One region of the Phytopseudomonas flavescens genome, then DNA from elsewhere that is predicted to be linked to it. Evidence: riboswitches for the same ligand, from Rfam matches in the RefSeq annotation. Region 1 holds a riboswitch; each other region holds the start of a gene.

Region 1 (4,278 bases):
CGGTCGGGCGATTGCCACTGCGGTCACCACCGGCTTCGGTGAGGTCGTCGTACTCGGCACGCACCAGTGCGGCGTTGGCAGAGACCTGCCAGCCCTGCCCCAGCGCCAGCTCCAGCGTGGCTTCCAGACCATCGGAAGATTGCTGGCCGATCTGCTCGGTCGGTGCCGCTGGCGTGGCACGGCTGAGCAGCTTCTCCTTGACGATGTGATAGGCGGCCAGTGTCCACTCGCCACGTCCCTCCCAGAATGCGTGCTTGAGGCCGAACTCGGTCTGGCGCGCCTCGCTCAGGTCGAACTGCTGCTGGGTCGGGCTCAGCGTGAGCAGGTTGCTCACGCCCTCGGTGCTGGTGGCGTACTGCCCATAGAGCGACAGTTCCGGGGTCAGTTCGAAGACCAGCCCGGCGCGCCAGTTATCGCCGCTCAAGCTGCGATCGACACGCGAGTCATCGTCTAACGCGGTGCGATCGATATGCACCTGATCACGGCGCACGCCGGTGACCAGAGACAGGCGCTCGGTGAGCTGGGTACGGTTCTCGGCGAACAACGAGAACTGCCTGGCCTGGTTGAGCTCCCGCGGCCGGTAGCGATCATTGCTCAGATACGAGCCGCCGCCGGACTGTGCCAGCGTTACGACATCGCCAAGGCTGTTGTCGAAATCGTGATGGCGGGCGAAACGGATGCGGTTGTAATCGACACCCACGACGCTGCGGCTGTCGAGCCCGAACAGCGGATGGTCGAGGGTGAAGCTCTGGCGATCACCCACCTGTTCCTGAGTGTGCTTGATGCGCCAGAAATCGCCACGCTCGACCAGATCACCCGGCTGCCAGCGATAGGCCTCGGCATTGCGCCAGTAGCGCTGGGTCTTGATGTAGTAGAGCTGGTTGCTGGCACTGAGGGTGTCGCTGATCTGCCAGTCGGTGACCAGACGGGTGATCTGGTCGTGGTACTGAATATCGGCGTCAGCGACGTTGTAGTTGCGCTCACGCAGGCTCTCGCGAAAACGGCCATCGACCAGCGGCGTGCCCAGGTAGCGCATCGGCTGCTGATCGGCATGATCGTGGGACAGGGTGAAGCTCAGGTCGTCACTGGCGTCCCAGCGCAACGCCGCGCTGAGTGCCAGGCTCTCGGAATCGCCACGGTCGACCCAGCCGTTGCTGGCCTGCTGGTTGAGGGTGAAGCGGTAACTCAAGGCGTCGTTCAGCGAGCCACCGCTGTCCAGCGCAGCCTGGCGACGATCATCGCTGCCATACCCCAAGCGCAGTTGATTGCGGACCTCACCCGTGAAGGGCTTCTTCGGGATGACGTTGATCACCGCACCGGTCGCGCCCTCGCCATAGAGCACCGAAGCCGGGCCACGCAGCACGTCGAGACGCTCCACCGACCAGGTATCGACCGGAAAAGTCACGGTGCCAGCGCCGATGTACTGGCGGGTACCGTCGTACAGCTGCATGGTCGAGGCATGCCCGGAAAAACCGCGAGCCGACAGCGCGGTGCCACCGTTGCCGGGCGTACCGATCGTGGTGATGCCCGGTGTGCGGGTCACGGCGTCCTGTACGGTGAGGTTATTGCGGCCACGCACTTGCGCACCGCTGAGGCTGCTGGTGCTTGCCGGCGTTTTCAGTGGGGTGAGCCCCAGGCGCGAACCGGAGGTGGTTGGCGTGTGCAGATCAGGCGGCTGCGACGACTCGTCGGCTGTGCCGGTGATCGCCGTCGACGGCAAGGCCAAGGGCTCGTCCGACTCGGCGGCCTGCACGGGCATGGCGAACAGCACGCAGGGCACCAGGCCCACGCGCAGGGATTTGCCCGACAGGGCATAGAACAGAGAAGATCGGGACATGTCGTTCCACTCGAAACAGGAATGAATGAATCCCGGAGGGAACAACGCATAGGGAATCGCAGGCGTACGAAGCCCACGGAAACCGGCCTGCGCCCGCCCACCGCGGGTTTGCCAAACTGAAGTTTCGGGCCGGTCTCCGGGCTCGCGAGGGTCATGAAGCATTCACCTTCCCATGCCGTGGCACAGTGGTCATTCGAATGCTTCGCTCGCATACCGTTGCGGGGGCAGCGCCGGACTGATCATGTTCATGACGAACCGGCTTCCCGTTTCACCCCATGCACGGCGGCATGGGACACCTGAAACTGGCGCGCATCTGACCATCCAAGCGTCGAGCCGTCAATCATCGCCATGCAGTTGCCGCGATCCGTGCACCAAGGCATCGCCTGCTGGGATAACATCGCCCGACTCGGGTTGGCCAGGAAACACAGGATGCAGCGAGACGATGATCGAGCGACCGGCAGGCGCTCCTCTAGTGCCCCAAGCAAGCCGCCGACGCTGGCGGACGTGGCCAAGGTCGCCGGGGTTTCGCCGATCACCGTGTCGCGTACGCTCAACCAGCCGGAGATCGTCCGCCCCGAACTGCGCGAAAAGGTCTTTCGAGCCGTGCACAAGACCGGCTACGTGCCGGCCATGCTCACTGGCGTGGCCGAACAGCGCAGCCGGCTGATTTCCCTGCTGGTGCCCACGGTTGCCAACTCGATCTTCTCGGACACGGTGCAGGCACTGATCGACACCCTCACCGAAGCCGGCCACGAGACGCTGATCGGCCTGACCAACTACAGCGCCGAACGCGAAGAGCAGTTGCTCGACGCCATCCTGCGGCGCCGTCCCGATGGCATCGTGCTGACCGGCACCCTGCACACCAAGGCCAGCCGCACACGCCTGTCGCGTTCGGGCATTCCCATCGTCGAGTCCTGGGATCTCGCGCCGCGGCCGCTGGACATGCTGGTGGGTTTCTCCCACGAGGCGGTCGGAGTGGCCACCGCGCGCTACCTGACGGGCAAGGGCTATCGACGTTTCGCCGTGGTGACCCTGGATGACCCCCGCGGCCACCGCCGCTGCGAAAGCCTGATCGGCGAACTGGCGAGCCAGGGCATTGCCGAGGTGCCTCGCGTGGTGTTGCCGCCACCGGCCACGGTGAACCTCGGGCGCGAAGGCCTGCAGCGCCTGCTGGCCGGTGGCGAGCGCCCCGATGTGGTGGTGTGCAGTTCCGATACCCTGGCCCACGGCATACTCGAGGAAGCCACCGAGCTGGGCATTCGCGTGCCGCAGGATCTGGCCGTGATGGGCTTTGGTGATCTGAGCAGCGCCGCGCACCTGCACCCCGCCCTCTCCACCGTGTGCATCAACGGCGCGGACATCGGCGTGCAGGCCGCCCGCGCGCTGGTGCAACGCCTCGATCACCCCCATGAAGAGCCGGTGAAAGTACGCATCGATACCGGCTTTAGCATTGTTGAACGGCAAAGTGCGTGAGAGTCGACTCACATATCCAGCACCTAATTCACTCGGCTTTGGCTGTTTAGTGGCGAAAGCGGACCTTCGATTTGGTGGGCTAAAGCCCACCCTACAGCCGCGCATCTAACCGTAGGGTGGGCTTCAGCCCACCAATTGGCGCCCGACTACGAACGGCCGCTATCGCCTTGAAGCAGCCCTGAAGCTCTGCCCATTCCCTTGAATGATTACCTAATCAGCTTAACGTCCGGATTCACGTCAGTGATTTGAACCACCTGGCGGCACCAACAAAAACGTCAAGCGAGGTAATCAATGTGAGCGAACAACCCCTTTCCCAAGGCTGTGCAGACCAGGATCAGATCGCCTGGATTCGTATCGCTTCAGTTTTCCTGCCCCTGGCCAACCCGATCAGCGACGCCAAGGTGCTGACCGGACGGCAAAAGCCGATGACCGAGATCGCCATGCTGTTCGTGGAGATCGAAAGCAAGGATGGCCATCGCGGCCTTGGCTTCAGTTATTCGAAACGCGCGGGCGGCCCCGGCCAGTTCGCCCATGCCCAAGAAATCGCCCCGGCACTGATCGGCGAAAACCCCAGCGATATCCAGAAGCTCTGGACCAAGCTGTGCTGGGCCGGCGCTTCGGTCGGCCGCAGCGGTCTGTCGACCCAGGCCATCGGGGCCTTCGACGTCGCCCTGTGGGACATGAAGGCCAAGCGTGCCGGTCTGTCTCTGGCACGCCTGCTGGGCGCTCAGCGCGACTCGGTGCGCTGCTACAACACCTCCGGCGGCTTCCTGCACACGCCCCTCGACCAGTTGATGAAGAACACCGACCTGAGCCGTGAAAAAGGCATCGGTGGCATCAAGCTCAAGGTCGGCCAACCCAACTCGGCCATCGATATCGAGCGCGTCAGCACCGTACGCCGCCACCTGGGCGACGACTTCCCGCTGATGGTCGACGCCAACCAGCAATGGGATCGCCCGACCGCCCAA
Region 2 (4,278 bases), 4.1 Mb from region 1:
GGCGGGCGAGATCTGCCAGGCCGAGTAACTGTTCGGCATCCAACCGACCGAGCACAGCGGCGGCGCCGATATGCACGAGACCCGGCTGACGCTGCTCATGGATACCGAGATGGGCATTGTCTTGCGCCGGGGTGCGGCGCCAGTTGCCTGCAGGCAGCAGCACATCTCCCAACCGTATCTGCAGACGCTGCAGCAGATCGGCAGGAGAATGGTTTTCCAGCAGATGCCGCATGCGCGTCTGCTCTGGCGTGGCCAGCTCCAGGAACAGGTCGAGCAAGGCGATGATCAGTTCGTGAGCAGAGGCTTGCGGCACGACAGCCAACGCGGCTGCATCTTCTTCTGCGAAGGGCGGGCAGCCGGCCAGCCCGAATGCATAGCCGATACCGCCGTTCAGCGGCAGCGCGCTGAGCCATATATCGTGGGGGTGTTCGAGCATCGCGAGGCGTTCGCCGCCGTCGAGCAGCAGGGCGAACTTCGGCGACAGGGCATGCAGATGCGCTGTGTTTTCCAGCGTCGCCAGCAACTGCATGGCCAGTGGCGAGATATCCACAAGCGCTTGCGGATCCACGCCTGCGGCCGGGCTGACCATCAGGTTGCGCACATCGTCGGCAGCGGGTGAGCGCGGGCCGAGGCCGGCGGCCAGCAACTCGCCGATCAACGCGTCTTCACTGCCGGCGTGGATGCCGCGGATCTGCAGGTTGGCGCGGTTGGTGGCTTCGATCACGCCGCCTGCATGGCGTTGTGCGGCCCTGGCGATGCGCTCAGCTCCGGTGGCATCGAGGCGCCCGCAGGCCAGCTTGATCCGGCAGATGCCGCCGTCCTTCGCCTGCACGATACGCAGCAACCCCGGACAGGCCGAGGGGCGAACAGCAGGGGATGGAATGCAAAAAGCCTGTTTCAACGGATCACCGGGGTCGGGTCACATGGGCATCCGTTCGAGGATAGGCCAGAGAAGGACGAGCTTCTATCACCGGGACACCCCGCCCGGTGTGGGCACATGCGACTGAATCCGTCGGCAGGTCTCCTGGCTCGCAGGTCATGGCGCGTGGCCGGCCTTCCCGGTTTCCCAGTGGCGATTGGCACAGGCGCTCGCTGCAACAGTTGCGGGGGCAGCCACGGCTGAAAACCTGCTCAATATCTGCTGCGCGTCGGCCCTGCTGCGTTAGAAAGCGACTCGAAATGCTCATTTACAGTCGTAAACTCCGCTTTCTCGCCCCTTTCTGCCTTGCATGGCTCTAGCTCGCTAGATATTGAACACGTTTTATATCGTGTTCCCTCTTAGGCCCGCGCCTACGTACCACGCAGCCGACGGACACCGACGAAGGCGCTATTATGCCCGCTTTGCCCACCCGGATGAAAAGCCGTGTGGATCAGCGGCAAGCGCCAAGCCGGAAACAGGTTGCTGACGACTCGTTGGCTTGTCGCTTGAGGCTTGCAGCTTATGGCTGTTTCTAGGATGAGGAAAAACGCATGACACCCTGGCTGACCGTCGTGGGCATTGGCGAAGACGGCTACCCCGGCCTCGGCAAGGCGGCGCGGCATGCGTTGCTGGCCGCCGAGCAGGTGTTCGGTAGCGAGCGCCAACTGGCACTGTTGCCGCACTGTATCCGTGCCACACGCCTGCCCTGGCCGAAGCCGTTTTCCCTGGCCCCGGTACTCGAGCGCCGCGGCACGCCGGTTTGCGTGCTGGCCAGCGGTGACCCGATGTTCTTTGGTGTCGGTGCCAGCCTGGCCCGTGAGCTGCCGAGCGAGGAACTGCACATTCTGCCGGCGCCTTCTTCCTGCTCGCTGGCGGCGGCTCGCCTGGGCTGGCCGTTGCAGAGCACGCCTCTGGTGTCGCTGGTTGGCCGCCCGCTGGCGGCGCTCAATACGCAGATCCATCCCGGCGTGCGCCTGCTGGTCCTGAGCAACGATGGCGAGAGCCCGGCGGCCATCGCCGGATTGTTGCGCGAGCGTGGTTTCGGCCCCAGTCGGCTGAGCGTCTTCGAACACCTGGGCGGTGAGCGCGAGCGGCGTATCGATGGCCTGGCTGATGGCTGGTCGCTGGCTCGCTCCGCTGATCTGAATCTGGTGGCGATCGACTGCGTGGCCGGTGATGACGCCATGCGCTTGCCGCTCACGCCGGGCCTGCCGGACGATGCCTATCGCCACGACGGGCAACTCACCAAACGCGACGTGCGCGCCATCACCCTGGCGCGCTTGGCGCCGCTGCCCGGCGAACTGCTTTGGGACGTGGGAGCCGGCTGCGGCTCCATCGGCATCGAGTGGCTGCGTACCCACCCCGCTTGTCGGGCCATCGCCATCGAGGCCGACGAAGGCCGCCAGGGCCATATCGCCCACAACCGCGATGCCCTTGGCGTGCCGGGCCTGCAACTGGTGGCCGGGCGTGCACCCGAGGCGCTGGCCGGGCTGGCGGCGCCAGACGCCATCTTCATCGGCGGCGGGGTGACCGCGCCCGGCGTGCTGCAAAGCTGCTGGCGCGCGCTCAAGCCCGGCGGTCGGCTGGTGGCCAACGCCGTGACCCTGCAGAGCGAGGCGGCGTTGATCGCCTTTCGTGGCGAAAAGGGCGGCGAGCTGACCCGTATCGAAGTGGCCCAGGCGCGCCCGCTCGGCGGTTTCGACACCTGGCGCGCCGCGTTGCCGATCACCCTGCTGCAGGTCAGCAAGCCGTTATGAGCCGCATCCTGCTACTGGGCGGGATCGGCGAAGCGCTGAACCTCGCCCGGCGCCTCGGCCCGGCGCATGTCTACAGCCTGGCCGGGTTGGGCAAGGTGCCGGATGACCTCGCTTGCCAGGTGCGCGTCGGCGGTTTTGGAGGGGCCGATGGTCTGGCTGCCTTCATCCGCGAGCAGGGTATCGACCTGCTGGTCGACGCCACCCATCCCTACGCCGCGCAGATCAGCCACAACGCCGCCCATGCCGCGCGACAGGCCGGGATCGCCTGCTGGGCGCTGCGTCGTCCGGGCTGGCAGGCCTCTTCCGAGGATGACTGGCGCGAGGTGTTCGACTGGCCCAGCCTGATCGCCGCGCTTGGCGACTTTCAGCGCCCGCTGTTCACCCTTGGCCGCGAGCCACTGGAGCATCTGCACGAGATTCCCGCCCACCAGCACTGGACCGTGCGCTGCCTGCAGAGCCAGCCTGCCACGCCCCGCGCCGAAGTGATCGGCGCCCGAGGGCCGTTCAGCCTGGACGATGAGCGCGCGCTGTTCGAGCGCCTCGATTGCGATGTGCTGGTGAGCAAGAACAGTGGCAGCGCTGCCACCGAGCACAAGTTGCAGGTGGCCCGTGAGCGTGGTGTGCCGGTGCTGGTGTTGCAGCGGCCGATTTTGCCCGCTGTGGATCGCGAGTTCGCCGAAGCCGAAGTGCTCTGGCAGGCGTTGCTGACCAACGGTGTCTAGCTCACTGCTAGACTGCCGCCCTTTTCCCGGAGCCTACCCATGACTACCACGCCCTACGCTCAGGTGCTGTTCGCTGGTCCGGATCTGCTCGACGGCTCCTTTGCCGAGCTGTTTCGTGCCCGCCTGGTCGAGCTGCGTGGCGAGCCTGCGCTGGCCGAAATCGTCGATACCGGTGCCGGTTATGACGGCCTCTGGCAGCGCGTGCAGGAGGGCAGCGGCAGGCTGCTGGTGATCGACCTGGAGGCGCAGAGCAGCAGCCAGCATGTCGACTGGCTGCGCAGCGAGCTGGCGCGCCTGACCGAGCCTGCACGGGTGTCTGTCACCAGCCTGTTCGGCCAGCTCGATGCCGATGCAGCCGGGGCCGCCTGTGCATTGCTCGAACGCCCGGAGCTGCACCTGAGTTGCCTCGATGTGCCAGCGCTGCCCGGCAGCCACGCCTGGTCGAAGATTCCCGCTCACCAGTACCGTGTGCTGCTGTGCAACGGCCCGCGCTGCACCCGCCGTGGCGCTCTGCCGCTGTGGAAAATGCTGCGGGAGAAGGTCAAGGCTGCTGGCCGTCTGGAGTGCGAGGGTGGCGTGCATATCACCCGTACCCAGTGCCAGTTTCCCTGCGATCAGGGCCCGACGCTGACGGTCTACCCGCCGGGTCATTGGTATCAGGTGCATAGCGAGGAAGACGTGGTGCGCCTGGTCGACGAGCAACTGGTCGCTGGCCGTGCGGTGCCCGAACTGATGATGGCGCGCCCCTGACCGGTATCGCCTGGAGCTCGGGTTGAGCGTAGCGAGACCCGGGTCTCTTGAGCAGCCCGAACCTGCTGCCCCGGGTTACTCCTTCGGCTAATCCAGGCTACATCGGCGGCTGCATCCCCTACTCGACCTG
Region 3 (4,278 bases), 4.0 Mb from region 1:
ATCGGCCAGACGCTCCAGATCGCGCAGCGGACCGTAACTCTCGGCGCGCGTCAACGGCGGCATCAGGTGGTCGATGATCACCGCCTGTGTGCGGCGCTTGGCCTGGGCACCTTCGCCAGGATCGTTGACGATGAAGGGGTAGATGTTCGGCAGGGCACCGAGGATCGCCGTCGGCCAGCAGCTTTCGGACAGGCCGACGCTCTTGCCCGGCAGCCACTCCAGGTTGCCGTGCTTGCCGACATGGATCACCGCCTGGGCGGCGAACACCTGGCGCATCCAGCAATAGAAGGCCAGGTAGCCATGCGGTGGCACAAGATCGGGGTCGTGATAAACCGCCGCCGCATCCACCTGATAACCCCGCGCCGGCTGGATGCCGACGAAGGTCAGGCCGAAGCGCAGGCCGGCGATCATCAGCCGACCCTCGCGGAACATCGGGTCGTTTTCCGGTGCGCCCCAGCGCTCCAGCACCGCCTGGCGATTGGCCTCGGGCAAGGCTGCGAAGAACGTCTGGTAGGCGTCCAGGGCCAGGCTTTGCGCACAGGGCCGCAGGTCGAGGTTGTCGAGATCGTTGGTCACGCCACCGAGCAACTGATGGATCAGCGCGGTGCCGCTGTCCGGCAAGGACTCTACCGGGTACCCCCGCTGCTGCAAGGCCTGGAGGATATTCAGGGCCGCCGCCGGGGTATCCAGGCCGACGCCGTTGCCGATGCGCCCGTCGCGGGTTGGGTAGTTGGCCAGCACCAGGGCGACACGCTTGTGCGCAGCCGGCGTGCGCTGCAACTCGCACCAGCGCCGCGCCAGTTCGGCGACGAAATCCATGCCAGGCAAGTGCGCGCGGTAGCAGACCACATCGCTCTGGCTGCGATCGCTGCGCCAGGCCAGGCCCTTGAAACTGATCGGCCGGGTGATCAGTCGGCCGTCCAGCTCCGGCAGCGCGATATGCATGGCCAGGTCACGGGGGCCAAGGCCCTGAGCGTTACCTTGCCACTGCTCTTCGCTGTCCAGCGCGCAAAGCGCCTGCAGCACCGGCACATCACGGCGGAACGGCCGCGCCTGGGGCGATTCCGGGTTGGATTGTGCGAAACCGGTGGTGTTGAGGATCACGCTCACGCCAGCTTCGTCCAGCCAATCCTCGACCTGCGCCAGGCAGGCAGCCTCCTTGAGGCTGGCCACGGCGATGGGCAATGGATTGAGGCCCTGGGCCTGCAGCCGCTGGCAGAAGGTGTCGACGAAGGCGGTGTTGGCGGCCTGCACATGGGTGCGGTAGAACAGCAGCGCGGCAACGGGCGCATCCGGCTGCCAGCTGGCACGCCAATCCTGCAGCGACGCATTGCCCAGGTGCGGGTGATACAGGCCGACCCGCGGTAGCGCTCGAGGAGGCTGGCTGCCGTAATGCCCGCCAAGATAGCGATCAGCGATGCAATGGAAAAACTGCCGCGCGTTATCCACACCACCCTGACGCAGGTATTGCCAGAGCCGCTCGGCGTCTTCGCCGGCGACATTGCCCAAGCCGGTCAATTCCGGATCGGGGCTGTCGTCGCCAGGCACGAGAATCAGCGTCTTGCCCTGCCCCGCCAGCTCCACCAGCCGCTGGATGCCATAGCGCCAGTAACTGACACCGCCGTGCACGGAAATCAGAATGACCTTGGCATGCTGCAGGACCTTCTCGACGTAGAAGTCCACCGAGGCGTTGTTACTCAGCTGCGCCGGGCTGGCCAGGCGCAGGCTGGGGTAATCCTCGGGCAGATGACGGGCGACCTCGGCCAGCAGCGACAGGTGCGAATCACCGGTGCACAGCACCACCAGCTCGGCGGGGGTCTGGCCGAGGTCGGCGATGCTGTCGGCCGGCAGCGACTGGCCGGGCTGGGTGCGCAGGAGGTGCATATTCTCGCCTAAGGCATCGCCCGCAAGCGGGCTCCTACGCGAACCGCAGGAGCCCCTTGCGGGCGATCATGGTTATACCAGCGCAGCTTTCAGCTCAGCCGCGATGGCCGTGTGGTCGAGCTCCTGGCCGATCACGATCAGGCGGGTAACCCGCGCTTCATCGGCCTTCCAGGCGCGGTCGAAATGCTTGTCGAAACGCAGGCCGACCCCTTGCAGAAGCAGACGCATGGGTTTGTTCGGCACGGCGACGAAACCCTTGATGCGCAGGATGCCGTGTTTGCCGACCACATCCTTCAGCGCGGCCAGCAGGCGGGCTTCATCGGCTTCCGGTAGTTCCACGTGGAACGAGTCGAACTCGTCGTGATCGTGGTCGTCGCCTTCATCGTCATGGTGGGTGCGACGACCTTCGATATGCAACTCGGTCTCGCTGTTCAGGCCCAGCAGCACATTGAGCGGCAACGAGCCGCCATGGGCCTCCACCACCTTGACCGCTGGCGGCAGCTCTTCGCCGACTTCGGCGCGCACCGCTGCCAGGGTCTCGGCATCGAGCAGATCGGCCTTGTTGAGGATCACCAGATCGGCGCTCGCCAGCTGGTCGGCGAACAGTTCGTGCAGGGGCGACTCATGATCGAGGTTGGGATCGAGCTTACGCTGGGCATCGACCTGATCGGGGAAGGCAGCGAAGGTGCCGGCAGCCACCGCCGGGCTGTCGACCACGGTGATCACCGCATCGACGGTGCAGGCGTTGCGGATTTCCGGCCAGTTGAAGGCCTGGACCAGCGGCTTGGGCAGGGCCAGGCCGCTGGTTTCGATCAGGATATGGTCGAGGTCGCCGCGACGCTCCACCAGTTCGCGCATCACCGGGAAGAACTCTTCCTGCACGGTGCAGCACAGACAGCCGTTGGCCAGTTCGAAAACCCGACCGTTGGCTTCTTCCTCGGTGCAGCCGATGGTGCATTGCTTGAGGATCTCACCGTCGATACCCAGTTCACCGAACTCGTTGACGATCACCGCAATGCGACGGCCCTCGGCGTTTTCAAGCATGTGCCGCAGCAAGGTGGTCTTACCAGCACCGAGAAAGCCGGTGACGATGGTGACGGGTAGTTTGGCGAGCGTTTTCATGATTGGCCCTGCGTCTGAATGAACGGCGAGCGGGCAATAGGATGGCAGGCGCCAGCCGAGGCTGGCGAAGGCATCACCGGATCACCCCGCCCGGTTGTCGAAAGCGTTATCGAGGCAGGTCTCCTGGCTCACAGGTCATGGCGCGTAGCCGGCCTTCCCGGTTTCCCAGTGGCGATTGGCGATGCGCTCGCTGCTTACAGTTGCGGGGGCAGCCACGGCTTGCCGTGTTCCCTCTTAGCTCCATACCTATCGATGGAGAACCTCGAAGAGCACAAGGCTACGCAGAGCCTGCGACACGGTCAATCGCTAGGGTCCGTGGACGTTTCAACGCGGTCGTGCTGAAACGTCCACAGAGCCTGAATCTGCAACATATTGACGCACTTGCCGCTTCGTGGTGTTCTTGCGCGGTTGTTTCAGGTGTCTCACGCCGCCGTGCGTGAGGTGAAACGGGAAGCCGGTTCGAGTCCGGCGCTGCCCCCGCAACGGTAAGCGAATGTCAGGATCGTCGTGGCCACTGTGCGAAAGCATGGGAAGGCCGATCCTTATCACTGCCCAGTGATCATCGTGAGCCCGGAGACCGGCCTGAATCCTCTGTTTGGCAACCCGCGGTGGGCGGGCACGCGCCGATAGCTGCCCGTTATGCGGGCGGGCTCGCTGCGTCCCTGCTGTGCCGTTCACCTCATAGTGAAGGTTCACGACCATGTCCAGCAGCGCCATCTCGCACTCCAGCGCACCTGCACTTCCCCTGTCACAGCGTATTCTGCTTGCCGTTGGCAGCTGCGTGCTGGGCGCCGTGCTGATCTTCTTCGCCGGCTTCTCCCACGTCGAAGCCTTGCACAATGCGGCCCACGATACCCGGCATAGCGCCGCGTTCCCGTGCCACTGAGGACGCCAGGATGATCAAGCGCATCGCCCAGACCGCAGGCTTCGCCGGCCTGCTCGCTGCCATCGTGCTGACCTTGCTGCAGAGCCTGTGGATAACCCCGCTGATCCTGCATGCCGAGACGTTCGAAGTCGTCGAGCCCGCGGCCAGCATCGAACACAACCACGACACCGCAAGCGCCGCTCACGATCATGGCGCCGCTGGCGCTCACAGCCATGACGGTGAAGCATGGGCACCGGAAGATGGCTGGCAACGGCTGTTATCCACAGGCTTGAGCAACCTGGTGGTAGGTGTGGGCTTCGCGCTGATGCTCGCCGGCCTGTTCACCCTGCGCGCCCCCGAGAGAACCTGGCAGGGCCTGCTCTGGGGCCTGGCCGGTTTCGCCACTT

The links. Region 1 has a riboswitch for cobalamin ahead of FHR27_RS02405 (TonB-dependent receptor). Riboswitches for the same ligand answer to the same signal wherever they lie in the genome.
Region 2: it holds a riboswitch for cobalamin, as region 1 does, so the genes downstream of both, cobG (precorrin-3B synthase) here and FHR27_RS02405 (TonB-dependent receptor) in region 1, are expected to answer to the same signal.
Region 3: it holds a riboswitch for cobalamin, as region 1 does, so the genes downstream of both, cobW (cobalamin biosynthesis protein CobW) here and FHR27_RS02405 (TonB-dependent receptor) in region 1, are expected to answer to the same signal.

The regions. Positions count from the first base shown of each region.
Region 1 covers NZ_JACBYV010000001.1:567,240-571,517, reverse strand. Annotated here, with positions in the region: gene FHR27_RS02405 (TonB-dependent receptor) at 1-1,837, opposite strand, end outside; cobalamin riboswitch at 1,948-2,152, opposite strand; gene FHR27_RS02400 (LacI family DNA-binding transcriptional regulator) at 2,267-3,310, shown strand; gene FHR27_RS02395 (L-talarate/galactarate dehydratase) at 3,604-4,278, shown strand, end outside.
Region 2 covers NZ_JACBYV010000001.1:4,683,361-4,687,638, forward strand. Annotated here, with positions in the region: gene cobG (precorrin-3B synthase) at 1-901, opposite strand, end outside; cobalamin riboswitch at 998-1,335, opposite strand; gene FHR27_RS20965 (bifunctional cobalt-precorrin-7 (C(5))-methyltransferase/cobalt-precorrin-6B (C(15))-methyltransferase) at 1,471-2,676, shown strand; gene FHR27_RS20970 (cobalt-precorrin-6A reductase) at 2,673-3,398, shown strand; gene FHR27_RS20975 ((2Fe-2S) ferredoxin domain-containing protein) at 3,438-4,148, shown strand.
Region 3 covers NZ_JACBYV010000001.1:4,547,517-4,551,794, forward strand. Annotated here, with positions in the region: gene cobN (cobaltochelatase subunit CobN) at 1-1,884, opposite strand, end outside; gene cobW (cobalamin biosynthesis protein CobW) at 1,957-3,006, opposite strand; cobalamin riboswitch at 3,103-3,286, opposite strand; cobalamin riboswitch at 3,405-3,606, shown strand; gene FHR27_RS20410 (CbtB domain-containing protein) at 3,707-3,892, shown strand; gene FHR27_RS20415 (CbtA family protein) at 3,903-4,278, shown strand, end outside.